Microbulbifer sp. GL-2: one gene and its partner. The protein of the gene in region 2 interacts with the protein of the main gene of each other region in a pairwise test. Links are inferred from orthologs where the notes say so. Each region holds a gene or a part of one and is shown on either strand. Other genes may lie near its edges.

Region 1 (14,724 bases), 3.0 Mb from region 2 along the record:
CGCCTCTCTATCCGGGCAGGCCCACACAAGGGCGGCGCGATGTAACCCCTCTCGTTGCGGCAATGGCAACAGGGCCATGGGCCCAGAAGCGGTAAAGCGTTCAAAGGCAACGCCTCCATGGTCTCGCTGAAGACCAACAGTAGTGACCAACGCCCTTTGTTGGTACTTTATCGTGTCGATTTCTATCCCCAACTGCCGGCACAGAGGTGATCCGACCCCGTCAGCAACAACCAATAAACCCGTGGTCAGTTCATTTTGCTGGCCCTGCTCATCAGCACTCCAGCTCAAATGCGCCCCGGCAACACCCATTCGTACCCTGCTCACCCTGGCTGGGGCCAATACCCGCACCTGGGTATCTGCTACAGCACGATGCAGGATAGGCCCCAACGCAGCATTCTCAATCACAGCCCCCAACATCCCCTCGAAGCTCGCTTGCTCCTGCTCACGCGCTGATAGGGATGCACCAAAGGAGTGACCGCGGTCACTCACCTGGATACATTGGATGGGGGCACAATATTCACGCAAAGCGGACCACAGACCCAACTGCTGGAACAGCTGTAAACTGCCGGCGGCGATAGCTGTGGCACGAGTGTCAAAGCTCGGCAGCCGTAGACTGGCCGAGGCATCTGGCAGTCCTCTCTGCTCCAACAGTGCGACACTGAGATGCGGACAGAAGTGCGCCAGCATCAGCGCCAGGCTGGCACCAGCCATTCCCCCACCGACGATGGCCACATCGAATTGTTGCGCAGCTTCAGTCATAAAACTCCCCCACAGGCTCCCAGGTCATCAATCAGCAAGCTGGGAGGCCGTAAACCCTTATTGTTTCTAGCGAGTCAATAAATCCCGCCCATGGCGCATAGCATATTCGATATCCTCTACAGACTTTGGCGCCGCCGCAGACAGGATTTCCACTCCCTCACCGGTGAGGGCCACATCGTCTTCAATACGAATACCCATGCCACGGAACTCCCCTGCGATACGTTCATCGTCCGCGGGGATATAGATACCGGGTTCGACCGTCATCACCATGCCTGGCTCCAATTGCCGCCAGGCACCGTGTACCCGGTAATCACCGACATCGTGTACATCCATCCCCAGCCAGTGACCAACTCGATGCATATAAAAGCGCTGGTAGGCGCCCGATTCGATCAGGTCCTGCACATCCCCATTTAACAGCCCCAGGTCCACCAGGCCCTGAGCGATCACCTCTACGCTAGCCGTATGGGGGTCATCCCAATGGTTTCCCACACGCACCCGCTCGACAGCTGCCAGCTGCGCAGCCAGGACAATTTCATACAGCGCTTTTTGTGCGCCACTAAAGCGTCCGTTGACCGGATAAGTTCTAGTAATATCTGCCACGTAACCACGGTATTCACAGCCCGCATCCACAAGTACCAGGTCACCGTCATTCATCTGTGCCTTGTTGCTGCAGTAGTGCATAACCAGGGCGTTGCGGCCACTGCCAACGATGGTTGGGTAAGCGGTCTCACGCGCACCGGCATCGACAAAAGTGTGTAAAAGCGCCGCCTCTAACTGGTATTCGTAAAGCCCCGGCTGGCAGCGAGCCATGGCGCGACAATGTGCGGCGGCACTGATATCCGCAGCACGGGTCATCAGGCCCAGCTCATTTGAACTTTTAAACAGGCGCAGTTCGCGCAGCTGGTAATCCAGATCCACTACCTCTGGAGCACCATTACTGCCCGGTGCCTCAGAAATATTTTGCAGATAGCAGCGGATACGCCGGTCGAGGTGGGCATAGCGCCCCATAGGAAAATAAATGCGCTCGCGACCATCCAGTAGTCCCGGCAAAATATCGTCGAGATCGCCAATCGGAAAAGCATCGGACAAACCGAAACGTTGCACTGCCCGCTCGGGACCGAGACGCGGCCCATCCCACATTTCTTTTTCCGCATCGCATTCGCGACAAAACAGAAGGGTTTCCCCCTGGGCACGCCCCGGAACCAGTACCAAAAGGGCTTCAGGTTCATCGAAACCGGTCAGGTAGAGAAAATCACTGTCCTGGCGGAAAGGGAAAAAAGTATCGCGTGATCGGGGCTGCTCACCAGCGGATGAGACTATCGCCAAGCTCCCCGGCGCCAGTTCATCCATCAGGCGAGTGCGACGAAGACTATATTCCGTCTTGCTGATCGCTGCGCTTTTTTTGTTACTGGACATCAGTGTACAGTGGGGCCTTCAGTGGACTGCTTGCCGCGTACTTCGGTAAAAATATTGAGAGCTGCTACACGCACATATTCCTGCAGCTCCAATAGCTGTTGTTCATTCTCCTCACTCTCCTCTACGTGATCGGCATCCACCTGCGAAATTGCACCGATATCTTTCAATGCCTCTTCACTGGTGGGCAGCAGCTTCTCTTCTTTTGCTTTACCGATACCAAATCCGTGCAGGAAGCCCTCACACCAGTGCCCCAATGCCAGGGTGCGTGCAACAATATCGTCATCGTCGCAAAGAACCAGCTGGAAGGAAAAGTCGCTACCATTCAACTGCTTTTGACTCTCCTCAGCTAATTGCAGAAAGTCCTTATTTAAATCTGCCGGTACCACCTCCAGGTCGAGTAACTCTGCCAGTTCGCGCTGCCAGCGTTTTTTGTCTGGCTCAGCGCCCGCCGCCAGTACACCACACGTAAATCCATGCAGTTCACTGGGGTCCGCCTGGCCACCTGCCGAGAGAATGGCGTTGGCGAGAAGCTCGAATCGATTAGTTTCTGATGTCATGGTTACCGTGCAATTTTTCTTGATCGTGAGTTAATTATTGCGCTGCAACAGCAGCGACAGGCAAAAGAACTTGTGTTTTCGGGACAAATTTGTGATTGCCCGCGCAGGTGGAGCGATTGACCCACCTTTTCGCCGGCAATATAGTAGCGGAATCCCTCGCAGTCTGTCGTGTTGCGAACCCAGACGTCGACCCCAAACGCAGGAAATATGGATAAGCTGCAAGCGTTAGAAAGCACTGTGGATTCACTGATCGCCCGCTGCCAACAGCTGGCTGATGACAACCGTGAACTGCGTCGGCAGGAAGCCGACTGGCTGCGCGAACGCCAGCGCCTGATAAAAAATAATGAGGCCGCCCGCTCGCGGGTCGAAGCCATGATCAATCGTCTCAAGGGGCTAACGCAAGATTCCTGATGGCTGACTCTGCACTAACATCCGAAACCGTCACCGTATCCATTCTCGGTAAAGAGTACCGCGTAGCCTGCGCCGACAGCGAGCGTGCAGGCCTGCAAGCATCCGCACGCCTCCTGCATGAGCGCATGGCGCGAATCCGTTCAACCGGCACAGTGATCGGCATTGAGCGAATCGCAGTCATGGCTGCACTGAATATTGCCCATGAACTGATTCAGGCCAAAGCGGAGTTGAGCAGTGTCCCCCTCCAACAGGAAATGCTCGACCGCCTCAAGGACAAAGTACAAAACGCACTGGGCGAAATAGACCCAGAGACGGAGCCGCAGTCATCGCAAGAATGAAGGCACGTCCATTCCCTACAAATTTCCAGTTAACAGCCCCCCTCCGTCCAAGTTATAATTAACTCATACCCTGGGGTGTTGGCCAGCAGACTATGTCCTTGAGCCGATAATCTTACCCCGGTGGTTTCCAGCGGGTGCTGGTGTGCAAGTCCGCCATGCAGCGGAAAGCCTTATGTACTCCGGAGACCGCCACCTTGAACCTTACGGTTCGAGGCGCCGTCTACAGCCACATACTCGGGGTTCCCATTTCTTTCCAGCCTTCCCCTTATCCATGAGCGAAAATAAAACGCAACTGCGCCGACGTATGCGCGCAGGGCGACGGGAACTCAGCGCTTACCAGCAGCGCCTGCATGGTCGCGCAGCTATTACCCTGTTAAGCCGGGTTCCACAGATGAAACGCGCCCGCCATATTGGTATTTACTGGCCAATGGATGGGGAGTTGGATATTCGCCAGTTATTACAACGCTACCCAGGGAAAGATTTTTACCTGCCAGTACTACCTGTAGAGCCACACCCACATTTGGGCTTTAAACGCTGGGGCGGTGAGCCGCTGCCATTCCGCAACCGTTTCCATATTCCTGAACCGGTGCGCAGTCCCAGTCGTTCAGCGCACCTGCTTGATCTGGTGCTGGTCCCCCTGGTCTCCTTTACTCCCAGTGGCTCCCGTTTGGGTATGGGCGCAGGTTTTTATGACCGCACGTTTGAGCACAAACAATTATTGCCGGGTACCGGCCCACAGCTAATTGGCGCCGCCCACCAGTTGCAATGCGTGAGGCAATTACCCACTGACAACTGGGATATACCATTGGACATGGTAGTGACAGAAAAGCGTATCTATCGATGCAACTAGTACGAGAGAGAAAACAAAAAAGGCCGAACACTTAGTGTTCGGCCTTTTTTGCTGTTTCGTGGGCAGAGCGCCCCCCGGCATCAGCCTAACGGGTAACCACTCCCTGTTGCAGAGCGGCCGGTGGCTCGGATTCCGAGGCAAATACCTCAGTCAAACCACTGGTGCTCAGCAGAACGCCCGCGACAAAGACAACCACAGCGATTGTCAGCGCATCGGCTTTCATTGGGACCATCCTGTACAATCAATTTTTTTGTTATGTGCGTTTCGCTCCGCATATGACCGAAGCCATAGCAAAAGTTCAACGACCAAAGAAGATACTGAAGAATCGGCGGAATAGTAACCGGTTGTTGGATATTTTATGTGTTTTTTGTCGCATTTTCACACAAGGGGGTTCGACAAAGCCGAAATTGCAGTCTACGCACCCAACAACTTCTGAGACGCTTTACTCAACTAATGATTTTCCCGGGCTCAGCTGCCCAGGAAAAAGCGGTAAGCGGGATTTTCAGTTTCCTCCCAATAGGGAAACTGCAGCCGCTCGAGCAAACCCGAAAGTTTTGCCCGAGCCCCTGGCTCAACCTGTAGCCCAACCAGGACCCTTCCATAGGCAGCACCGTGGTTGCGATAGTGGAACAGGGTAATGTTCCAGCGCCCGGCCAGGTGTTCGAGAAATTTCCGCAAAGCGCCGGGACGTTCGGGAAATTCAAAACGGTATACAACTTCATCATTCAGCCCTGGGACTCGCCCCCCCACCAGATGGCGAATATGTAATTTGGCCATCTCATTCTCAGTGAGATCGGTTACCTGATAACCGCGATCTTCCAGTTTATTAACTAATTGGTGCCGATCATCATCGGCAGTCACCTGCAAGCCGACAAAAATATGTGCTTCCTCATTACCGGCATATCGGTAATTGAACTCGGTGATGGCGCGGTCTCCCAAATCACGACAAAAGCGCAGATAGCTACCGGGGCTCTCGGGTATACGCACAGCGAGCACCGCCTCGCGCTTTTCGCCGATTTCAGTCCGCTCGCTGATATAGCGCAGACGATCAAAATTGATATTGGCTCCGCTACAAACAGTGGCGAGGGCTGAATTACGGCAATCACTCTGTTCAGCAAATTTTTTCAGCCCTGCCAGCCCCACAGCTCCGGCGGGTTCGGCAATGGATCGAGTATCTTCAAAAATGTCCTTGATTGCCGCGCAGATCTCATCGGTGCTCACAGTGATCACACCATCTACCGTTTCACTTAAAACCCGGAATGTTTCCTCACCAATTTGCGCCACAGCAACACCATCGGCAAACAGACCCACCTGAGGCAGGCGCACTCGATCTCCACTCTCCAGGGCGGCTTTCAAGCAGGCTGCATCTTCAGGTTCAACCGCATAGACTTTGGTTTCCGGTCGTACATATTTGATATAGGTGGCCATGCCTGCGGCCAGCCCACCCCCGCCAACAGGAATAAATACTGCCTCCAAATTACCTGAGTGCTGGCGCAACATTTCCATGGCCACTGTACCCTGGCCGGCAATCACATCGGGATCGTCATAGGGGTGCACAAAAACCAGATCGCGTTCATCAACCAACTTCCTGGCGCGCGCGGCGGCCTCATCGAAAGTGTCCCCGTGCAATATCACTTCCGCTCCACGCATACGCACCGCATTGACCTTGATCTGGGGTGTGGTCTTCGGCATCACTATCGTTGCGCGCACCCCCAACTGGGCTGCTCCCAGGGCCAATCCCTGTGCATGGTTCCCCGCCGAGGCAGCGATTACACCACGAGCACGTTGTTCAGCGGGCAGCTTTAGCAGTTTGTTGTAGGCACCACGTATCTTGAAAGAAAATACAGGTTGAAGGTCTTCCCGCTTGAGCAATATACGATTACCCAGCCGGTGGGAAAGCTGGCGCATCGGCTCTAATGGCGTTTCGATGGCGACATCGTAAATGCGCGCGTCTAAAATGCGCTTGATATAAGATTTGGGCATGGCGTGTTTCGGTTGCCGTTGCGGTAAATTTCTGTGCGCGACTCAGGGAAGCCTAGTAGCAGAAGCATTGGCAAAATACCCCCAACGCACGCAACACCGGCAGGCCAGTCTAATCCTTGCCCGACACAATTACCATCAAATAGGCTGTTTTGCGCTTTTTTTTATCGAAAGGTGAAAATAAAGTAGAAATAATTGCACAGGAAACTATCCAGAGTATGACCCAGGATGAACTGAAGCAGGCCACTGCTCGCGCCGCTATCGACTATATTTCCCCGCGCCTGGAGGCCGACTCCATCATCGGTGTAGGTACAGGTTCCACGGCCAATTTTTTTATCGACTATCTGGCCGAGATCAAGGGTAGGTTCGACGGTACGGTTGCCAGCTCCGAGGCCTCGGCACAAAGGCTCAAGTCCCACGGTATTCCGGTCTATGAGCTAAATAACGCCGATAGCATCCAGTTTTATGTAGATGGCGCCGATGAAGCCAACCCGGCACTGGAATTAATCAAAGGCGGCGGTGCAGCACTGACACGGGAGAAAATTGTCGCGGCCTGCTCTGACGAGTTCATCTGCATCGCCGATGAGAGCAAGTCGGTTAAGATATTGGGCGAATTCCCCCTACCGGTAGAGGTGATTCCCATGGCGCGCTCTCTGGTTGCTCGCGAGCTGGTCAAACTCGGGGGAGACCCTGTCTACCGGCAGGGCGTTATTACCGATAATGGCAATGCAATCCTCGATGTATACAATCTGAAAATCGAACAACCTATTGCGCTGGAAGAAGCGATCAACAATATCACCGGCGTGGTTACCAATGGCATCTTCGCCAAGCGGCCAGCGGATCTGTTATTACTCGGTACCAGCTCCGGGGTTAAAACCATCACCGCCTAACTATGCAGTCATACTATGCGACAAAATAATAAAAAGGGGATTCTGGTGGCGCTGATTAGCGCCGCGATCCTGGGCTCGGGCTGTTCTACCACCCCCCCCAGTAATCCCGACAATATCTGCTCCATTTTCCGCGAGAAAAAAGGCTGGTATGGCGAGGCCAAGGCCGCTGAAAAAGAGTGGGGTTCACCTGTAGCAGTGATGATGGCCATCCTTCATCAGGAGTCCCGTTTTGTGCATGACGCGCGCCCACCGCGCAGCAAAATACTGGGCTTTATTCCCGGACCGCGCCCCTCAGATGCCTTTGGTTATGCCCAGGCGCTGGGGAGCACCTGGCGCGGTTATCAACGCTCTACTTTTAGCTACGGTGCGGATCGGGATGATTTTGGCGACGCAATCGACTTTGTCGGTTGGTACAACAACACCAGTGCACGTCGATGCCAAATCCAGTCCAGGGATAGTTATCACCTGTATCTGGCCTACCATGAGGGCCATGGCGGCTTTAACCGGCGCACCTTTAGAAACAAGGCCTGGCTTAAAAAAGTCTCACACAAAGTATCCGCGCGTGCGAAACACTACCAGCAACAGCTCAACAGCTGCGAACAGTCCCTGAAGAAGCGCAAGAAATTTCTCGGCCTTTTTTAGGCCCTGCGCATCGATATCAAAAATTCGCGCGAGTGGCGGGGAAAGGCGCCACGTCCGCGCCGAAACTGGCTACCCTGAAACTAATGTCCCAAAGCTGAATGCTCTGGTGCCTGTAAGCTCCCACTAGGTTCCATTGCATAACGCTTTTGCCCTAACGTGACGCTGGGTGCTCCCTCAGAGAAGCAAAAGCGTCCACAGACTTTCTGGAGTGCCCGATGAAGCCCTTTACCAAATTCCTCACCCTGTTCACCCTGCTGCTCACTATGCCCTTCGCCACCGCGCAACCCGCATCGCCCCAAGCCAATGCCCCCAAGGCCAGTGCTCCTAAAGCGTCCTTTAGTGAGCCCCAGCTCAAGCAGTTTGCCGATGCCTACCGCTCTATTGTGATGCTGAGCCGGGAATATGCCCCAAAGCTCAAGGCCGCCGCTGATATTAAGGAGGCTGAGGCCCTAAACAAAGAGGCCCAAGGCAAGATGATTGCGGCAATAGAGAAAACGGGATTATCCAAAACCAAGTACCAGGAAATAGCCACCAGCATCAAGTCCAACCCGGCACTTCTGGAGAAGGTCAACAAAATACTCCAGCAGACACACACCAAGCCGCAGTAAAGGCGACTGAGCGGTACACCCAATCGGTGCGCCGCTCTAATCCAGGGTAATTTCCAGTACCTGACAAATAGCTGGTAAATTACTTCTTACCCAGGTGCGGTCGAAAGAACCCCAATCGCGCAACAGGTAATAACCATCGTTGTGGCGTACTCCTTCCTGAACAAATTCCACCAGAGTGCCATGCCCAGGCAACCCCTTGGCAATAATGTCCTGTACTGTGCGCCGCGGCCAGCCAGTCGCCTCTTCCAACGCAGGATTATTTGGACGGGGAGTCTGTTCAATTAAATAGGCGATCAACATGCGCCGACAGATTGTCGGGTTCAGCTGGCTTTCAACGGATGCGGACGGCATTTGGCCACTCCTTCATTGGCATGTCACTTTATTGTTAATCCCTATGACTCTCAGGTCTAGTAGTTAGGCCGCCTCTTTTACTCACCTCTGGAGCTGCTTGCTAAAGTAGTTCTCCGTGCGGCTCGTCGAGCAAATGTTACTCCAGCGGCGTGAAAAAATGTGGATAAATGCAAAATAACCAATAAAAACATATACTTATATACAAAACCCATTTGAAAAAGATAAGCTTTTCACTCTCTGCGGGCTGTATTATTGATCGATACAGGCCTCCCAGCTTGCCCCTTTGTTACTCCCACTCCCTATAAACCTGACATTCCCGTGCGCTTTGCGCATAATCCATGCTGCACTTGAGAATGACACGCAGCTTACAAAATAATGTTGAGGGCTGAGAGAGTGGAAAGCGAGACCCCTAAACTCCGCGAGGACCCAGGTATACCCGCTACGGTAGTGCGCGCCCAACTGGTTGGCGCTCATACAGCGGGGCTGGATTGCCTGCAAATACTGCGCGACAGCGATATAGAGCCCGCCCTGCTTGAGGACCCCGACAGCCGGATCGGCCGCGATCAGATGGCTAACCTGCTGCGCCGGGAATGGGACCTGCTAAACGATGAATCTGGTGGTTTCCTGGCGCGCCCCTGGCTGCCCGGCACTTTCGCCATGATGGGCCATGCCTGTATCAGCTGTCCCAATTTGCGCCGTGCACTGCTACGCTCAGGGCGTTTTATCAGCATGGTCAGCGACGATCTACATATCAAACTGGTGGAAGATGGCGAAGAAGCCCGCTTGATAATCCATCACAGCAATGACAAGAAACTACCCAACCAGATTTTTGTGGAATCAATAGCCGTCATCTGGCTGCGTTTTTTCAGTTGGTTGATCGATCGCACCATACTGCTGGAGCGTGTGCTGCTGGCCTTCCCGCAGCCGGATTACAATGAAGATTACAACGAAATGTTCCCGTGTCGGCACTACTTCAACCAAGCGGAAACCTGCCTGGTATTCAGCACCCGCTATTTGCAAATGCCGCTCGTACGCGATGAACAGCAACTGGCAGAGTTCCTGTCCCGCGCACCCGAGTGCCTGCTCACCCAATACAAGTCCGATCACAGTTTCACCGGTCGAATAAGGCGCATGCTGCAACAGCAAAACAGTATCGAAAACCTGTCTCTCGACGATGTCGCCGCACGCCTGTACACGTCTCCGCAGACATTGCGCCGCAGGCTCAAGGAGGAGGGCAATAGCTGGCAGGACATCAAGGACTCTGTGCGCCGCGATATGGCCGTATTCCAGCTTAAGCAGCAGGAGACGGCAGTGGCAGAGATTGCTGAGAGACTTGGCTTTTCTGAGCCCAGCGCCTTTAACCGCGCCTTTAAGAAGTGGACGGGGCTCGCTCCCGGCGCCTATCGGGAAAAATTCCGTAATGATTGAAGCAATTTACCTAGGTTGAAGGCAATTTCCCTCACAGAGAATTTAGGCAATTAAATTGATAAAAAGCCCCGCTAATTTTGCGGGGCTTTTTATTGCCTCTTTATTCACATGGCTTCTGCTAGCAATTTTCTATCATTGAAAATTCACTACTCTCACACTGATACGCTCATTGTCCATTTGCCTCTGCTCTTTCTTCTCGGCTTCACCCTCAGGAACTTCCTTGGCCGACCCCATACCGGTAGCAGTGATCCGGTTGGCCGCAATTCCCTTCTGCAAAAGAATTTCCCGCACTGCATCTGCACGCTCCTGGGAAACTTCCTGCTCCTCAATTTCATTGCCCTCCCCTTTTACATGTCCCTCAATGGCAATACTCAGGTTGGGGTGTTCCTGCATGATCTTCGCTAGTGCCACAATATCAGGGGCAGAGGGATTGAGGATCTTGGCACTACTCCCTTCAAAATTGATCCTAAGGGGAAATTCCCGATCCGGTTGGCGAGCAAAACTCTTGAGGTAATCGCGCAAATTACTGGCGAAATCATCTGGCCCCAGTTTCGCTTGGGCATTGCCATCTGTCAGGTCCCCAACTGGTTCAGAGGGAGACTCCATAAAAGCCTGCTCCTGAGTGGTCAAAGAGGGGCGGTTTTCAGGCGCCTCCTCCCTTCCTTTGTCCATACACATATTCAGTGCATAAAGCGCTACCAACACCAGTAGCAGCGGAAAAAACCAGCTACTGAAACTGACTGGCTTGCGCTTCTCACCATTTCCATGCAGGGCTTCAGGGCGCGGCTCCTGTGGTTTGGCATGACCATGGGTAACCAGCGATGCACCCAGCTGATCAAAGCCGGGTACATTGAGAGCTTTAAGCAGGTCATCGGGAATTTTATCCTGTAGAAATTCACGCTGACCGATCAGGAGTGATGCCAGGTCGGAGACATCCATCTTTTGCGCTTTTACCTGGCCACTTAACAGGGAGGTAATAATCGGCAGAGCCAACTTGAGCAAACGGCTGCCATCGCCGCCTGATAATGCTGTAGAGGCAAGTTTTATCACCTCTTCAACACGGGTGCCAAAAACCTTTTGCAGCATGCCCGCGCCAGATTGCAAAATACTGTCGAGCTTGTCTTTATCTGAGAAGCTTTCTGTTACCGTTGAGAGGTCCAATGCCTCATTATCGGTAACCATATTGAATAAATACCCCATGCCAGTTTTACTGCTGGCTTTATTCAGCATCCCGGCCAGGGAATAAGCGAGGCCGGTATCCAGTGCCTTCTGGCCCTGCTCTGCGGGAATATCGAGCACCGAGGCCAGTGCGCCAATGCCCGAGGTACCCAGCTGGCTCGCCGCCAGTGCCAGTAGATTTTCCGACATAGCCAAACCTCACTGTCAGTAATCTCACGGTCGACCGCTAGCCTTCTTCAGTCCCAGCAAATGAAAAACACTACACAGTTCAACTGCTTATTCAGTATTTGCTGAGTCTGTGACAAACCTGCGTCGCCGGGAATTTTCTAACCACACTGAAAACTTACCCGCCAATATCTATTGGCAAGCAATAAAAAATAATGCGCCTTATTTGAGTGTATGGCAGCCCGCTCACCGGGTTAGTTTGATTTGGAATAATCGATTAAAAATATCTTCCCACACCTAATTATCACAGCAGACATCCACGTCACCGCCCCTGGCGTCTTTCATCATTGCGCCTGCGTCGCACACCACTATGGTTATACCCGCAACCAAAAATAAAGAGGCCAAGACCGTGCCCACAGAAGCCTATATCTACGATTCAATCCGCACTCCTCGCGGGAAAGGAAAATCCAGCGGAGCCCTGCACGAAGTCAAACCCATCACCCTGCTCTCAGGCTTGCTGCGGGAATTGCAGGGCCGCAATCAGCTGGACACCTCAAAAGTCGATGACATTGTCATGGGCTGTGTCACCGCAATTGGCGATCAGGGTGCGGATATCGCCAAGGTGGCCGCCCTGGCTGCGAACTGGAACCAGGATATCGGCGGCGTCACCTTGAACCGCTTCTGCGCCTCCGGGGCCGAATCTGTCAACCTGGCTGCAGCCAAGGTGCGATCGGGCTGGGAGCATCTGGTAGTCGCCGGTGGCGTGGAATCCATGTCGCGGGTGCCTATGGGCAGTGACGGTGGCGCCTGGGCCATGGACCCTCAAACCGCCATCGACACAGGCTTTGCACCCCAAGGTATCGGTGCGGACCTGATCGCCACCCTCGGCAGCTTTTCCCGGGAAGACGTCGATAAGTTTGCCCTCGAGTCCCAGCGCAAGGCTGCCGCGGCCTGGAAACGGCAAGCTTTTGCCAAGTCGATTATTCCGGTACGAGATCAAAACGGCCTGTTGATCCTGGATTATGACCAGCTTGTACGCCCGGATACCTCCCTGGAGGGACTGGCTAACCTGAATCCTTCCTTTGCCGGTATGGGAGACCTGTGTTTCGACAGCATCGCCATCTCCCGCTATCCACAGGTGGAAGCCATTGAGCATGTGCATACCGCCGGCAACTCCTCAGGGATCGTTGATGGTGCCGCAGCAATCCTTATAGGCAGTGAACAGGCCGGGCGGGACCTGGGCCTCAGCCCTCGCGCGCGTATTGTTTCCGCCGCGGTGGTTGGCAGCGAGCCTACCATCATGCTGACCGGGCCAGCACCTGCCACCCACAAGGCGCTCAAAGCCGCCGGCTTAACCGCACAGGATATCGATCTGTATGAAGTAAATGAGGCCTTCGCCGCAGTGGTATTGCGCTTCCAACACGAGCTGGATATCGACCCGCAGAAACTCAACGTCAATGGCGGCTCCATCGCCATGGGCCACCCATTGGGTGCCACCGGTGCGATGTTGATCGGCACTGTACTGGATGAGCTGGAACAGCGGCAACAGCGCTACGGCCTTGTCACCCTATGTGTGGGTGGCGGCATGGGCGTGGCAACCATAATTGAGCGGGTGTAAGGGGAGAAAAAATATGAAATCCATTCGCCTCGAGAAGGACAGCGACAACATCGTCCACCTGATCATGGATAACCCCAATGCCTCGGCAAATGTAATGGACAGGGATTTCACCGATTCCCTACAGGCCGTGGTGGAACAACTACAGCAGCAGGATTACGCTGGCATTATTGTACGCTCGGCCAAAAAAACATTTTTTGCCGGCGGCGATCTCAAATCACTTTACGCAGCCGAAAAAGATCAAGCTGAAGCATTTTTTGCCGCCTGTGAATCCCTGAAAGCCAAACTCCGCTGGCTGGAGACCCAGGGTAAACCAGTAGTGGCAGCGATCAACGGCACCGCACTGGGTGGTGGCTGGGAAATTGCCCTTAGCTGTCATCAGCGTATCGCCTTGGATGACAAGACACTTAAAATCGGCCTGCCCGAAGTCACACTGGGACTACTGCCCGGCGGAGGTGGTTGTGTTCGTATGCCTCGCCTGCTGGGTATCCAGAACGCCTTGCCTTTCCTGCTTGAAGGCAAGCAGGTAGGTGTAAAACAGGCTCTGGAGGCGGGCCTGATTCACCAAACCGCCAATGATACAGACGACCTGCTCAAGAAAGCACGAGATTTTATCCGGGACAACAACAGTACCCAGGTTTTACAACCCTGGGACCAACCCAATTACCGCATGCCTGGTGGGGATGCCAAAAATCCCAAAAACGCCCAACTACTGATGATCGCCCCGGCCATGCTGGAGAAGAAAACCCATGGATGCCTGCCCGCCCCTGAAGCGATACTGGCAACCGTAGTGGAAGGTGCACAGGTAGATTTCGAAACGGCCACACGTATCGAGTCCCGTCACTTTGTCGAGCTGACCTGTGGCCAGGTGGCGAAGAATATGATCGGCACCTTCTGGTTTGCCCTCAATGATCTCAAAGCCGGTGCCTCTCTGCCCCAGGCGGCACGCAATCAGGAAACCCAACCGATACGCAGGATCGGTATCTTGGGCGCGGGTATGATGGGCTCGGCGATCGCCTATGCCTGTGCCAGTAAAGGTGTCGAGGTTGTCTTAAAAGATGTCTCTATGGAGGCGGCACTGAACGGTAAAGGTTATGCGGAAAAGTCCCTGCACAAACGCCTGCAGCGGGGTCGCACCGATGAAGGGCGTATGCAGGCAATCCTGTCCCGAATCCAACCTACTGATAATGCGGCTGAATTAGCTGGCTGTGAGCTGGTAATTGAAGCTGTATTTGAGGATCGGGAGTTAAAAGCCAGAGTCACCAGTGAGGCCGAGAGACAGTTGAGCGACAACGCTATCTTTGCCTCCAATACCTCCACCCTGCCAATCACCGGCCTGGCTAACGCCTCATCGCGGCCAAAAAACTTTATTGGAATGCACTTTTTCTCCCCCGCCGACAAAATGCCACTAGTGGAAATCATTTGCGGAGAGGAAACCAGTGAGGAAACCCTGGCCCAGGCATTCGCTTTTGTTTTGCAAATTGGCAAGACACCGATCGTCGTCAATGACAGCCGTGGATTCTTTACTTCACGGG
Region 2 (14,583 bases):
CGATGCTTCGTTCCAGGTTGATTATTCAACAACTTCAGTTTTCAATTCCACAAGAACAAATTCGTTGCCGTATAAATCTTCAAAGTGGGCAAACTCTGCATTGGTTTCAGATCTGTGAGGTTTAGTGAACTCTACGTCATTATTGATCAGGCGTTGGTATTCATCTTCAAAATTATCTGTGTATATCACTGCGCAAGGCTGTCCGGCCGTCTGCCTCCCGATATTTTGCTTTTGGGTCTCAGAGGACGCTTGCAGTAGCCAAATACCCATATCTTTTTGCTTGGGGAGACGAACATGGACAAATCGAAGTGGTGGAGCTTCGGAGTCTATAAATACCTCAAACCCTAATTTATCCCGGTAAAACTGAATAGCTTCATCATAATCCCTTACCAGGATTACCAGTCTCCCAATAGAGTTCATAATTTATCTCCACCGTAATTTGTATAGTTTGTTATTTATATTCTGTCGATGGCGCATATTTTTCCGCCTGTGGAGAATTTTACTGAAGCCCAGGAAGAAGTGAATGTGGTTTGTCGGAAGGTGCGACAGAAATACAGCTTTGGACAGGGTTTTTTTTGAATTAAGACCACACTTCGTGAGCTGGGCATATATTGAGATTCGCTAAAAGACTATTTTTGCCCAGCCTAACCGTATATTCGATTTATTTCCAATAATTCAGCCTTCCAAGAGGAATGGATTCTGGCTGGCCCATAACAGGCGGAGAAAATTTATGGGATTACGTAATATTTGTAAAGCTAGAGTTCTGCTCTGCAGGCTGGTTTCAACTGCCCTAGTTATCCCTTTTACAATTACTACCCCAGCTGAAGCTTGTACACGAATACTATATGAAACTGGTAGTGGAGAGTACATCACTGGAAGAAGCATGGACTGGAGTGATGTTAAGGCGGCTATGGACTTCTGGGCTTTTCCCAAAGGAATGCAACGCAATGGTGGCGTTGGTAAGGGCTCTATATCCTGGAGATCCAAGTATGGCTCTGTCGTAATTAGTATCTATAAATCGGCAACCTCAGATGGCATTAATGAAGCTGGATTGGTAGGAAACCTGTTATATCTGGCTGAGGCTGATTATGGAAACCAGGATGCTCGAGATAAGCCAGGGATCTCAGTTGGGGCATGGCTACAGTACTTTCTGGACAATTATCGCACAGTTGATGAGGCCGTAAGTGCGATGAAGCAGGAGCCCTTTACAGTGGTTGGTACAGATTTACCAAATGGACGGCCTGCATCGGCACATATCGCCATTTCAGACCCATCAGGTGATTCAGCAATATTTGAATATATAAAGGGTAAGTTGCAGGTACACCATGGCAGGCAATATACAGTAATGACCAACTCCCCAGTTTATGGACAGCAACTGGCTATAAATACGTACTGGAACCTTATTGGAGGACAGAATTTTCTGCCCGGTACTATAAGTGCCGCTGATCGCTTTGCCCGAGCCAGCTATGCTCTTAAGTCTTCCCCAAAATACAATGAGCGGCGTGATGCACTAGCTTCTGTATTTTCTCAAATCCGTGCAGTCAGCGTCCCATTGGGGATGAGTGACCCAGAGAAGCCCAATATTGCCTCTACGCTTTGGCGTTCCGTGATAGACCAGACCTCAAAGCGTTATTATTTTGATTCAGTTATAAACCCTTCAGTCATCTGGGTAGATCTGGACAAGTTAAATCTCAGCGCTGGTGCTAAGGTTATGAGTATGAGGTTAGATACTCCTGAAAACCGTGGAGGGGAGGCGGATTCACTGTTTAAGCCGGCGAGCCCTTTTAAGTTCCTGGCACCGGAGTGAGTTAATTATTCGTCAACCATTGATGTGGCACAATTAACACTTGATTATAAAAAATAGAATTATTTCAGTAGAGGGTGTCGCATTTAAATTTCGATATGTATATTTATTAAAGCTCAATTGTCAGATTTGGGGTTCTTGGTTTCACGTTTTAATGTTGAGAAGTTAATTGTGAAAGTATGTTATTGTTGGTTGGAAAATTTAATTTTTATGGGAGTAATTGTGAGTAATGATTTTTATCAGGCACCAAGAGGTGATTTGATGGCGAGTAAAACTGGAGCAAAAAGCGTATCGGAATACTTGACCCAGTCGTGTATAGAGGTGGAGGGAGCTGCAGCTTTATCCCGGATAAAAATTATTTGGGGGCTTCGACTTTCTGGTAACTTCGTATTTCTTGCCGCCCTAGTATACTTTATTGCTTTGTTATTTTCCCTGGAGCTGGATGGAGGGCTAATAGTGCTCGGGGTCTTTATCGGGATGTGGGTATTGGAAAGTTATGTGATTATTGCATTTTTTTCAATAGCGAACCTGGTGTGTAGCTCCTCTGCATATATTTTCAAGCCTTTATTTGTTGAATATTCCATTTGGAACCATTCTCTCTGTAGTTCATTTCGTGAATATAAATAAAGTGCAGTTTGAAAAAGATTAGCAGGTATAAGGTTGAGGTCTTAATTTTATTGTTGTCGACGGGTGATGGAATTCGAAGTGCGACTTGAGGGAGGGAAGAATGTCCGAAGAGCTAACTGTTCGTTTAATGAAAAGAGAGGAAGTTACTCTTTTGGTGGATTGGGCAGCTGAAGAGGGGTGGAACCCTGGGTTAAATGATGCGGAGATTTTTTGGAATACTGACCCTGAAGCGTTTATTGCGGCGGATGTTGGCACAGAGCTAATTGGAGGTGGGGCAATTACTTCCTATGGTGGGGAGTACGGCTTTATGGGTTTTTTTATCATACGTCCTGAATTCCGTAAGCGCGGTTACGGAAACAGCCTGTGGCAGATGCGGCGGGACAAAATGATAGCACGACTCTCTCCTGGGACAGTTGTTGGTTTGGATGGTGTTTTTGAAATGCGGGACTTCTATGCTAGAGGAGGGTTTGTTTTCTCACATCGTAACCTACGTTTTGTTTATAGCTCATCGAGCAGGAAGGTCAGTTTTCATAAAAATATTATTCCTGCCGATCAAATATCTTTTGATCAGTTGGCTCAATATGATAGAACCTGCTTTCCAGCATCCAGAGATAATTTTTTACAGGAGTGGATGTCTCAGCATTACTCCAGGGCCGTTGGTTATGTTGATGATGGGCATCTGGAAGGATATGGAGTAATGCGCCAATGTAGAAAAGGATTCAAGATTGGGCCTTTGTTTGCAAATAATCAACAAACTGCTGAAGTTATTTACAGCTACCTGGTGAATTCTGTAGCAGGCACCGAGGTGTTTTTGGATGTTCCGGAAAATAACCCTGCAGCAATGTCTTTAGTCCGTCAATTTGGTATGAAGGAAATCTTTGGTTGTGCCAGGATGTACCTAGGGTCTACACCGAAAATCATGCATGATCGTGTGTACGGCGTAACAACTTTTGAGCTGGGCTGATGCTAAAGAGAGATCTAACTGGTTATGAGGGGAAACCTCCCCACCCACATTGGCCTGGTGGAGCCCGGGTTGCTGTGCAATTTGTCCTGAATATAGAAGAGGGAGCTGAATCCAGTATTGTTAATGGTGATACTCAGTCCGAATCCTATTTACACGAGTTGGTTGGCAGGCTGCCGCGGGTAGGGAAGAGAGATTTTAGTGTTGAGAGTATGTATGAGTATGGCTCTCGCGCAGGAGTTTGGCGGTTGCTTGACCTTTTTGGGGAGAGAAAGCTAAGCCTGACAGCATTTGCATCGGGATTATCTCTTGAGTTGAATCCTAAAATTGGAAGCGCATTGGTTGCTGCTGGACATGAAGTCGCTGGGCATAGTTACCGTTGGCTGGACTATCAAAATGTCTCAATTGAGGATGAGCGGAGAGATATAAAACGTACTATTAAAATTATCAAACGAATAACTGGATCCCCTCCCTCCGGCTGGTATACAGGTCGAGCTAGCTTGCATACGCGAAAGCTGCTAGATGTTGAGGATGATATTCTGTATATCTCTGATTCATACAGTGATGACCTGCCTTATTGGCAATCAGGTATGTCCAAAAAATTGATAGTGCCTTATACCTTAGTGAATAACGATATGAAATATCTAATGCCTAATGGTTTTCCCTCAGGAGAGGATTTTTTCCTGTTGTTAAAGGATGCCTTTGAGTTCCTTTGGAAGGAAGGCAAAAAGCATCCAAAAATGATGAGTGTTGGCTTACATAGCCGAATTAGTGGGCATCCAGCAAGGGCGATGGCTGTTGCTCGGTTTCTGGATCATATTATGGGGTTTAATTCCGTTTGGATTTGCCGTCGAGAGGAAATTGCTAAACACTGGATGCTTGTGCACCCTGAGGGAGTTAAATCAATAAGGTAACCAGAAATGGAGGTATATCATTTTCGCTGAATGTATAGTTTTAAGTTTGTTTTGGCTATCAAGGGTGTTTTTCAGTTACTTCTCTAGCTACTCCCTATAATTTTTGTATGAACTCTCGATGTTTATGTTATCAATTTGGTTGCAGTAGCTGGCAGCTTTTGTTTATTCGGCTAACCAGCTAGGTGGTATGCGGATCTAAATATTGATAATGAATCTTCTAGTATTGGTGGTTTTTGAGCGAAATATCTCCGTTTTTATATTGCCCATAAATAGTAAAGGGAAGGGCGACTGTATCTGTTGCTGTAGACATAACGCCATCCACCAGATAAATTCCAAGAAGTAAATCGGCGTTTATTGATTCGCTAGCTGAATGCATTTTACAGAAATTATAAGAGAGGCCGCTATATACTCTGGGGATGGATTCGCAGTAAGATTTTTCCTTCTTCAGGCTGGCTGCAATTTCTCGGTCCGTACTGGATAATGTGGTGAAGGTGCCGCAGGCGGTCAGGGGAAGAATGCTTAATATCAAAAATAGTTTTTTCATCTATTATGTTTTCTTTATGGTCTTAAAACTGATTGCCGAGGTGTGATTCAAGCTCTATCTCACCTCTGAGTGAGCTATCCGGGTTTGTCTTGATATAGGCCCTCCTTGAGATTATTTCAATCAGATGCCAGGCCTTTGCATAACTGTTGGATTGGCAAGTAAAAATTCTAAAATACTACTTTTATGTGTCCTTTGTGCTTAACGGATTTAATTGACTGGCCGTTATTAAGTGGATTTGAGCCGAACTTTTTAGTTTATATTCCCGCTTAACTCTTATTTTTTTAATCTCAAGCTGTGGCAGTGTTCGTCATTAAGGCTTCTTTCCCCAGTCTGCGGTTATTCCATATTCTTTCCAATATTGCCGCCTCAACCAATACCAAGGTAAAGCGAACTGGAGCCACTGGGTGCTGAATATTTAAAAAGCTCTATAAACTTCCTTGTTAAGTTCTCTGACAGAATCCCAGTGATGATTCATGTTGGTCGAAAGAATGCTAACTAAAATCTGGCTTCTTATGCTCTCATCCATGTCTTACTTAACGCAGTTGTGTTGACCAGCTTACTCGAAAAAAAGTTCCAAGGAAGCCTTTTATAGAAGGATAAGTTTTCAGGTGGGGTGTTGATGCTTTAATTGAAGATCGAATATTTTCTATTAATGGTATTTCATGATGGGTTCATGATTTTTATGGGTACTGGAGTACGGTTTAGGTGGGTTTGTGTGTAGAGAGTCCGCCTCAGGTCGACCCTGAAAGGCGGAACTAAATATTTTTCTACAGGAAGTGGCTGCTAAGAGATAAGCAGAAGATCCAGTTAGCTTCGTGTCGGAACCGCCTGCACAACCTTAATAAAGTAATCCCAGAAATTGGCAACACTTTGGATGTGAACTCTCTCTTCCGGTGAGTGAGCGCGACGGATGGTGGGTCCAAAAGAGACCATGTCCCAGTTGGGATAAGGCTTTGCCAGGAGTCCACACTCAAGGCCTGCGTGGATGACTTTCACTTCTGCAACTTTTCCAGTCATTTCCTTATAGACGTCTTTCATCTTTGCCAATAAGGGGGAGCTGGGGTTTGGTGTCCAGCCGGGGTAGGCGTTATCCAATCGGGTTTTGGCTCCGGCCAGCTCAAAAGTGGCAGCTACATCCAAACCGTGATGGTCGCGAGCGCTGTCGGATAGACTACGTACCAGACATTGAACTTGAACAAAGCTCTGGCCGTCCTTCTTGCCAGTGGTAACCCGGGCCAGGTTATTGGAAGTTTCGGCGATACCTTCCAATGCTGTGCTCATGCGTTCCACGCCATTAGGGCAGCAGCGTATAGCGCGAATGAATTTTAATTGGGTCTCGGCGTCCATGGTAACCAGAGGAGCTTCGGTATTTTCCAGGGAAATTTCCAAGGCCGCTTCACTATCCAGTTCTTGGGCAATAGTTGAGCTTTCGCGATTAACAATTTGCTTCAGTGTTTCCTGGGCCTCAGCCGGTACAGTGATAGTGCTGAAGGACTCACGAGGAATTGCATTGCGCAGGCTGCCGCCATCAAGCGTGGCGATTCGCAAATCAGGAATATCGCGTAAGGCCGTATCGATAATGCGGTTGGCGATTTTATTGGCATTGCCACGACCCTTGTCAATATCCAGGCCGGAGTGTCCGCCGCGCAGGCCGCGTACAGAGAGCTTATAGGCTTTAACCCCTTCAGCTACGGGTGCTTCGGAATAATTGAGGGTGGCGTTGACATCAACGCCACCGGCGCAGCCAATGTAAAGCTCACCCTCGTCCTCGGTGTCGAGGTTAAGTAATAAATCTGACTCGAAATAGCCCGGTTGCAGGTTTTTGGCTCCAGTCATACCGGCTTCTTCATCAATAGTGAGTAATGCTTCCAAGGCCGGGTGGGGGATGTCGGTGGACTCCATCAGGGCCAGAATCGCGGCTACCCCAATACCGTTGTCGGCGCCGAGTGTGGTGCCTTTGGCGGTAACCCATTCACCGTCTATGTAAGGTTTGATGGAGTCTGTGAGAAAATCGTGTTCGGTATCGGCATTCTTTTGCGGCACCATGTCCACGTGGCTTTGCAGGGCCAGAGTCTTGCGATCCTCCATTCCGGAAGTAGCTGGCTTTTTGATAATGATATTGCCAACTTCATCCAGTTGGACTTTTAATCCGCGGCCTTTAGCAAATTCAACAATATGCTCCACTACACGCTCTTCGTGCTTGGAGGGGCGGGGGATTTCACAGAGCTTGGCGAAATGTTTCCAGAGTGGGGTGGGGTTCAGCTCGGCAATAGTACTCATTGGAGGCCTCGAAATCTTTTGTATGGATTAACCCGTCGCAGTGGGTGCCATAGTGAGAAATCGTAGTACCGGTGTTGCGACGGAAAAGGGCCCGGCTGGAGCCGTGCCCTTTAAGGGAATAGCGCTTTAATTATTTTCCGTAGCGCTGCTGTCTAGGGAGCTTTCTTTTACAAGCTCAAATGCGATACGTCGTTTATCGACATCCGCAGAGACCACTTTAACGGTGACGCTTTGCTCGAGCTGAAAGCTCTGCTCGTCATGGGTCAGGATCAGATGCTTGCCGTCAAAAGTTGGCAGGTTTTTCTTGTTGCCATTCAATCGCACAAATCCGTCGATGCCAAACTGGTCCAGACGTACGCCGAGCCCGGCACCGTTCACCAGGGCGATCTTTCCGGTAAACGCCTGACCAACTTTATCCTGCATAAATTGCGTATAGAGCCATTGCTCCAGGGCGCGGTTTGCCTGACGGCCGCGTACCAGGCTGTCCTGCAAAGCTTCAATCTGTTCATCACTAAGATTTTTTGCAGATGTCTCTTGCTTGGCTGCACGCAGGACACGGTGATTGTGCAGGTCATTGTATTTGCGGATTGGAGAAGTGACGGTGGCGTAAGCGCCCAAGCCCAAGCCCAGATGCGTGCCGGCTTTGTTGTCGAACTGACCGGGTCGCAGCATGCGCTTCAATACGGCGAGCAGGTTGCGCATCTTGTCGTCTTCGTGGGTTTCCAGGTGTTTGACCAGTGCCAGGTAGTTTTCCAGTTGGCTGAGATCTTTCTCAGCGTGCTCGGGCAGCATTTCCTTTAGCAGGCTGCGGACTTCACCCATGCGCTCTTCACGGAAGCCCAGATGTACTGAGAAGCAGCCCTGTTGCAGTTCTGCCAACTTCGCACCGATGCTGATGTTGGTTGCCAGCATGGCTTCTTCAACCATACGCTGGGCAATATTGCGATCCTGTTTCTCGATGCGCTCAATCTTGCGCTGCTCGTTGAGGTGGATCTCGTAGTCGGGACGATCCTCCATTGCCAGGGAGTGGCCTGCGCGATATTTGGCGCGGGCTTTATATAGGGCAGCAAGGTTGCGAAGGCTCTCTTTTTGCTCCTCCGGCACAGCGGTTTCATCACCCACGACAAATTGGCTAACCTGGTTGTAGCTCAGTTTGTGCTGGGAACGAATAGCGGCAAATTCGTATTGGCTGGAAGCAATCTCGCCATCATTCTCGATATCTATATGTACCACTAGTACCGGGCGCAGTTCGCTGGGTATCAGGGAGAAGAGGTCTTCACACAGATTGCGCGGCAGCATCGGCAGGGTTTCGCCGGGGAGATACTGGCTGTGGGCGCGCTTGAAGGCCTCTTGATCCAAGTGGCTGCCCTCTTCGATAACGCTGGAAGGATCGGCAATGGCAATATGTAAAGTCCAGCCGCCTTCATGCGCTGTAACCGCGAGAGCATCGTCCATATCACGGGTGCTTTCCGCATCAATAGTTACGAAGCCCAGCTCGGACAAATCCTTGCGTTCGGCAGTGATGGATGTGATTTGATCAGCAATACTGCCCGCCTGTTTCTCTGCCGCCTGGCCAAACTGCTCCGGCAGTTTGTATTGGGCCACAACATAGGCATGTTCGATCCCGGGCATCTCCGGCTTACCGATAACGGTTTCTACTTTGGCCTGGGCACGTCCATCCTTAAAGGGGTGGCGATTGACTTTACAGGCAATAAATTCGCCAGGTTGTGCTTTGCCGCGTGCTTTGGGGGGCAGAAAGATCCAGCGGGTCAGGCCGTTCTGGGTGGGCTGGATAAAGTGGCCCTGGCCCCGCTGTACATATTGACCTACCAGGTAGTCCAATTGGCTATTGATAAGGGTATCCAGCTCGGCTGTGAGCTTGCCTTTGTTCTCTTCCGAAATGCAGACGCGAACCTGGTCACCAGGGAAAACACGTTCCATCTCATTGGGGGGTAAGAAAGCCTCCCGTCCATCTTCCAGCTCCACAAAGCCAAATTTGCCGTTGCTGCCGCGTACCCGGCCCTCGGCAAACTCCTTACTGGAGCGAATATCTGTTTTCAGTTGTGAAAGTTGTTTCAGAGCGTCGGCATTCAGCATCGAGTTTATCTCTCGGGTCGATTTGGGCGCGGATTCTACCAGACCATGCTGACACGGTGTAACGGGGTCAGGTAATGGAAAAAAGTAACTTAATGCCAGCGGGGCGGTAGGAGTTGGGATGAAGGAGAGGCCAGGATTGCTGACTACCTGGACCACTATATTCCCGAGGGATCATTTGTCCTAAAAAAGTATGCTTTGTGTGACAATTTAGCTATTGCTTTGTGGTTATGTGCAAAATATGCAAACTTTATCTGCCGAAGGTGGATATAATCTTACCCCTGAATAAAAACAGATAAGGGCTGTGGTTGTTCCCCAGCTGTAGAACCGGCTTTCCGGAGAGGAACAGTTAATGAGTATTTTTTCCCATTCCGCCTACGATAAACACGAACAAGTGGCGTTTTACCAGGATGCTAAGAGCGGGCTCAAGGCCATTATCGCGGTGCACAATACGAATTTAGGTCCCTCACTGGGTGGCTGCCGCATGTGGCCATATGCCGATGATGGTGAGGCATTGAATGATGTATTGCGGCTTTCCCGTGGAATGACTTATAAGTCTGCAATGGCAGGCCTCAAACTTGGTGGCGGGAAATCTGTAATTATCGGTGACCCGCGCAAGGAAAAGACCCCCGAATTGCTGCGTGCTATGGGAGAGTTTATCAATACCCTTGGTGGTCGCTATATCACCGCAGAGGACTCTGGCACCAGTGTTGCCGACATGAGTGTTATTGGTGAGACAACCGAATACGTATCCGGTCTGTTTGCGGGCTCTGAATACGGAGGTGATCCGTCTCCCTCAACTGCCTATGGTGTGTTTGTGGGCCTCAAGGCTGCAGTGGAGCACCGTTGGGGTAAAACCGACCTGACCGGCCTGAAAGTATCCATCCAGGGTGTTGGCAATGTGGGCTTCCGGCTGGGTAAATTGTTGAAAGATGCTGGTGCAGAGTTATTTGTAACCGATATTTTTCAGGACAATATCGATCGCGCGGTAACTGAACTGGGCGCCATTGCTGTCACCGCTGATGAAATCTTTGATCTCGACGTAGACCTCTTTGCCCCCTGTGCCATGGGTGCGATTCTCAACGATGACACCATCTCCCGCCTGAAAGTGGGCGCTGTGGCAGGTGCGGCCAACAACCAGTTGGCAGAAGAGCGACACGCTGCGGCACTGCGTGAGAAAGGTATCCTTTACGCCCCTGACTATGTAATCAATGCCGGTGGCATTATCGATGTGTACTACCAGCAAAAGGGTGATTATGACGCTGGTGAGGTCCGTGCGCATATCGAGGCGATTGGCGACACAATGAAAGAGGTGTTTGTGCGCGCAGATGAAACAGGTGAGACCACGGCGCATGTGGCTGACCGTATAGCCGAGGAACGCTTTGGCCATCATTCTGTGACTGGTGATACTGAGAACAAGTCCGGCACAGTAGCCGCATAACCGCTATTCGGCGCTGGAGATGTGCCGGTGACCTGATCGCCACAGGCGATTGGTATCATCGCTTCTCTCTGTGATGTATTTTTTTGGGCACTTTAGTGCCCATTTTTTTGTCTGAAAGTTGTCTTGTCGATCTGGCAACCGGGTAAGATGTCGGATCAACTGTTTGAATGTGCTTGGGGATTTAGCTAAAAGCAGGAGAGAATCCTGGCCTAAACTTGCCATCCTGAAGCTGCGGTTATTAAGAGGGAGTGACAATATGGACTGGCGTCCAGTGCTCATCAGTGTCGTTATCGCCACTGCAGGTTTTACCGGTTGCGGAAAGTCTGTCGACAATACACCCCATGCGCTATCTGTGGATACTGAAGCTGCGGCCAGTAGCAAGGCGGCTGCTTCGGATAAAGAGGCCTATGTTCCGCCACCGGAACTGGATATTCCCTATCACAAAGAAGTGCTGCCCAATGGGTTGACTGTGATCGTCCATGAGGACCGCAAAGCCCCGGTCGTCTCCACCAACATCTGGTACAAGGTGGGCTCCAAAGATGAGCCGAAGGGCAAAACTGGCTTCGCGCACCTGTTTGAACACTTGATGTTTAACGGTAGTGAAAACTATCCCGGTGAGTACTTTGAGCCCTTCCAGCGCTCAGGGGCCACAGATATGAATGGCACCACCAATAACGATCGCACCAATTACTTTGCCACAGTGCCAAAAGGAGCCCTGGATATGGCCCTGTGGATGGAGTCCGATCGGATGGGGCATTTCAAAGGTGCTATTACCCAAGAGGTGCTCGATGAACAGCGCGGAGTGGTTAAAAATGAAAAGCGCCAGGGTGAAAATGCACCTTACGGTAGAGCTTTCGATATCATTGCCAAAAGCACTTTTCCCGCAGATCACCCTTACTCCTGGACACCGATAGGTTCCATGGAGGATCTGGATAATGCCAGCCTGGAAGATGTGAAAAAGTGGTTTGCGGATCACTACCAGCCGGCCAATGCCACTTTGGTGATTGCCGGTGATGTCAGTGTCGATGAAGCCATGGCCAAGGCGCGCAAGTATTTCGGCGATATACCCAGCACGGGTGTTCAACCACGTATTAAAAACTGGGAGTTGCCCACCCAGGTCAATAAGCGCGAAGTAGTTCATGAAAATGTGCCACAAACCCGCATCTACAAAGTTTGGAATGTACCGGCGGTTGGCAGTAAAGAGGAGCACGCACTTGAGCTGATGACTTCTTTGTTGGCGAATCGCAAAAACTCACTACTGTATCGCCGCCTGGTGCGGGATGAAAAGGTGGCGACGAGCGTCAGTGCTTTTTATTACGGGCGCCAGCTGGCTGGGCAACTGATGATTATTGTTGATGTAAAGCCCGGTCAATCTGTCGATAAAGTTGAAAAACTTTTGAATAAGGAGTTGCGCCAGTTTGCAAAGAATGGCGTGAGTGCCGAAGAGTTGCGCCGGGTTAAGCAGGGTGAGTTTGCCGGACTGGTAAAAGGGCTGGAAAAAACCGGCGGTTTTGGTGGTAAGAGCGATATTCTCGCTCGCTCTGAGTTTTATTACGGCAACCCAGGGGCACTGCTTAAAGGTGTGGGGGCCTATGCCAAGGTCTCCGCACTGGAGGTACAGGATGTGGCGAAGCAGTGGCTGAAAGATGACTCCTACACCCTGATTATTGAGCCTGAGAAGGAGTACACGGCTGCCACAGAGGGCGCCGATCGCAGCAAATTACCTGAAGTTGATAAAACGGTAGAGCTGGAACTCCCCAAGCAGCGAGAATTTACTCTAAAGAATGGTCTCAGGGTGGTTCTGGCGGAGCGCCACGATACGCCGGTTGTGTTGATGAACCTTCAATTTCGTAGTGGTGCCTCCGCAGACAGTCATAAACCGGGCCTCGCTTCAGTGGCTGCACAAATGCTCAATGAAGGCGCCGGTGATTTGGACAGTCTGGAGTTCAGTGCGCGCTCGGAGGAACTGGGAGTGAGCATTGGTGGCGGCAGTGGGTTGGATTACAACTCCATCAGTATGAGTGCTCTCAAGACGCAGCTGGAACCCTCACTGGATCTGTTTGCCAAGGTGGTGACTGAACCCCGCTTCCCCGAGTCGGATCTCGAGAGAGTGAAATCCAATCGACTGGATGCCATTGCCCAGGAAAAAGCACAGCCACAGGGCTTGGCCCTGCGTGAACTACCGCCACTGCTGTTTGGCTCCGAGCACCCCTATGGCTCACCCTTGACTGGCTCTGGTACACCGGAAGGAATTAAGTCCATTACTCGAGAAGATCTGGTGAATTTCCAGAAAACCTGGGTGAGGCCGGACAATGCGACTCTGACCGTTGTGGGTGATGTAACGGAAAAAGAAATTGAACCTCTCCTAAACGAGACACTTGGGGGCTGGAAAACACCCAAAGCTGAATTGCCAAAGATTGAGGTGTCCAAAGTGGAGCGGCCGCAAAAGGCCCGGGTGTATTTACTGGATCGCCCCGGGGCACAGCAGAGCTTTATAATGGCTGGGCTGGTTATGCCGCCCTGGCAGCCTCAGGGAGCCGAGGCCTTTGATGCGATGGCCAACATTATTGCGGGCAAATTTACCTCCCGGGTAAATATGAATTTGCGCGAGGATAAGCACTGGTCTTATGGAGCCCGTGCGGTTTCCATGGATACGGAAGGTCAGCGCCCCTATATCCTGTTTGCGCCAGTGCAAACCGATAAAACCGCACCTGCAATAAAAGAGCTGGTAAAAGAATATCGGGATTACCTGAGTGATCGCCCAATTACGGAGAAGGAGCTGGAAGACTATCGCAACGATGAGGTGCTCAAGCAGAGCGCACGTTTCCAGACCAAGGGGCAATTGCTCTCCAGTATCAACTGGCAGGTAGAAAAGGGCTTGCCTGAGGAGTATATCGCCGAATATCCGCAGCGGGTTTCTGCTTTAAATACTGAAAAAGTAGAGGCTTCCGCACAGGAATTTCTCGCGCCCGATCAGTTTACCTGGGTGATTGTTGGAGACCTGGACAAGATCCAAGGAGAAGTAGAGGCATTGGATATTGGCCCGGTGGAAGTCCTGCCTGCAAAAGATTAATACTGCCTCGAAATAATCGCCCCCTCTCATTTGAGTGGGGCGATAGCCTTTTTAAGAGGGGTTGGCTGTGTCCTTCAGGATATTCAAAAATAGATGATCAGGCCTTGAAGCTGGGCCGCAGTTTAAGTTGTTCGCGCCAGCGGATCAGGTGGGGGTGCTTTTCGGCATCCGGTCGCAGGTTTTGTACCTTACCAAAATCCAGGCTGCAAACCATACCTATATCCGCAACTGAAAAATAATCGTCAATCAGGTACTCGTGATCAGAAAAGTGATCGTTCAGCACGCCCATAAACTTCATTGCACGCTTGCCGGCATCTTCTCCAAATTCCGGGTAGACATTCATACGGTCTTTAAAAAACCCTGAAACATGCTGGAAGCACATTCCTACAGACAACATTAAATTGAAGTCAGCGCGGCGAGTCCACATTTCTACCAGTGCTTTTTCTTTGGCATTGCGCCCAAATAGAGGCGGACTCGGGTGTAGTTCCTCGAAGTAACGCTGGATTGCCACGGATTCCGCGATATGGGTGCCGTCATCCAGTTGCAATACGGGCACTTTTTTATTGATATCCTTGCTGCGAAACTCCGGGGTGAGGTTTTCCCCTTTGGTAATATCCACCGGAGCAAACTCAACATCGATGCCTTTTTCTGCCAGGTACATACGAACCCGGCGGCAATTGGGTGCGCTCGCAAACTCATAGATTTTCATAGGGGCTTCCTCTCACCTTGGCGATTACGGTAAATTGTGCGACTTCCAATAAAAACAAGACAAATCTAAGAGAGATTTACTGGTGACGACAATGACAACAAGTGCCAAGAGAAACAGCTTCTTTCACCGCACTGCC

What was found.
Region 1: the proteins of GL2_RS21245 (region 2) and pepP interact in binary tests that used the Escherichia coli proteins (3 or more experiments, as listed by UniProt). The link is inferred for Microbulbifer sp. GL-2 from one-to-one orthologs.

Annotation. Positions count from the first base shown.
Region 1 is NZ_AP019807.1:1,936,216-1,950,939, reverse strand. Bases 1-2,981 are described here. They hold pepP (Xaa-Pro aminopeptidase), read right to left. Parts: upstream 2,176-2,981; coding sequence 826-2,175; downstream 1-825. Other genes in these bases: GL2_RS08565 (TIGR02449 family protein), read left to right, coding at 2,940-2,981; GL2_RS08570 (UPF0149 family protein), read right to left, coding at 2,175-2,732; GL2_RS08580 (FAD-dependent monooxygenase), read right to left, coding at 1-759. Also shown: more of GL2_RS08565, read left to right, coding at 2,982-3,143; GL2_RS08560 (cell division protein ZapA), read left to right, coding at 3,143-3,481; GL2_RS08550 (5-formyltetrahydrofolate cyclo-ligase), read left to right, coding at 3,753-4,331; GL2_RS21460 (hypothetical protein), read right to left, coding at 4,417-4,554; ilvA (threonine ammonia-lyase, biosynthetic), read right to left, coding at 4,800-6,314; ribose-5-phosphate isomerase RpiA, read left to right, coding at 6,530-7,201; GL2_RS08535 (hypothetical protein), read left to right, coding at 7,217-7,843; GL2_RS08530 (DUF4168 domain-containing protein), read left to right, coding at 8,059-8,451; GL2_RS08525 (helix-turn-helix domain-containing protein), read right to left, coding at 8,488-8,802; GL2_RS08520 (AraC family transcriptional regulator), read left to right, coding at 9,196-10,230; GL2_RS08515 (OmpA family protein), read right to left, coding at 10,363-11,598; GL2_RS08510 (acetyl-CoA C-acetyltransferase), read left to right, coding at 11,984-13,192; GL2_RS08505 (3-hydroxyacyl-CoA dehydrogenase NAD-binding domain-containing protein), read left to right, coding at 13,206-14,724.
Region 2 is NZ_AP019807.1:4,912,412-4,926,994, reverse strand. What follows is about bases 4,895-7,734. They hold GL2_RS21245 (aminoacyl-histidine dipeptidase), read right to left. Parts: upstream 7,131-7,734; coding sequence 5,658-7,130; downstream 4,895-5,657. Other genes in these bases: GL2_RS21240 (VacB/RNase II family 3'-5' exoribonuclease), read right to left, coding at 7,257-7,734. Also shown: GL2_RS21275 (VOC family protein), read right to left, coding at 22-420; GL2_RS21270 (linear amide C-N hydrolase), read left to right, coding at 884-1,807; GL2_RS21265 (hypothetical protein), read left to right, coding at 2,027-2,431; GL2_RS21260 (GNAT family N-acetyltransferase), read left to right, coding at 2,532-3,395; GL2_RS21255 (polysaccharide deacetylase family protein), read left to right, coding at 3,470-4,306; GL2_RS21250 (YceK/YidQ family lipoprotein), read right to left, coding at 4,524-4,850; more of GL2_RS21240, read right to left, coding at 7,735-9,227; GL2_RS21235 (Glu/Leu/Phe/Val dehydrogenase dimerization domain-containing protein), read left to right, coding at 9,577-10,665; GL2_RS21230 (pitrilysin family protein), read left to right, coding at 10,922-13,738; GL2_RS21225 (glutathione S-transferase family protein), read right to left, coding at 13,836-14,447; GL2_RS21220 (amidohydrolase family protein), read left to right, coding at 14,539-14,583. UniProt on the Escherichia coli protein: Dipeptidase with broad substrate specificity. Requires dipeptide substrates with an unblocked N-terminus and the amino group in the alpha or beta position.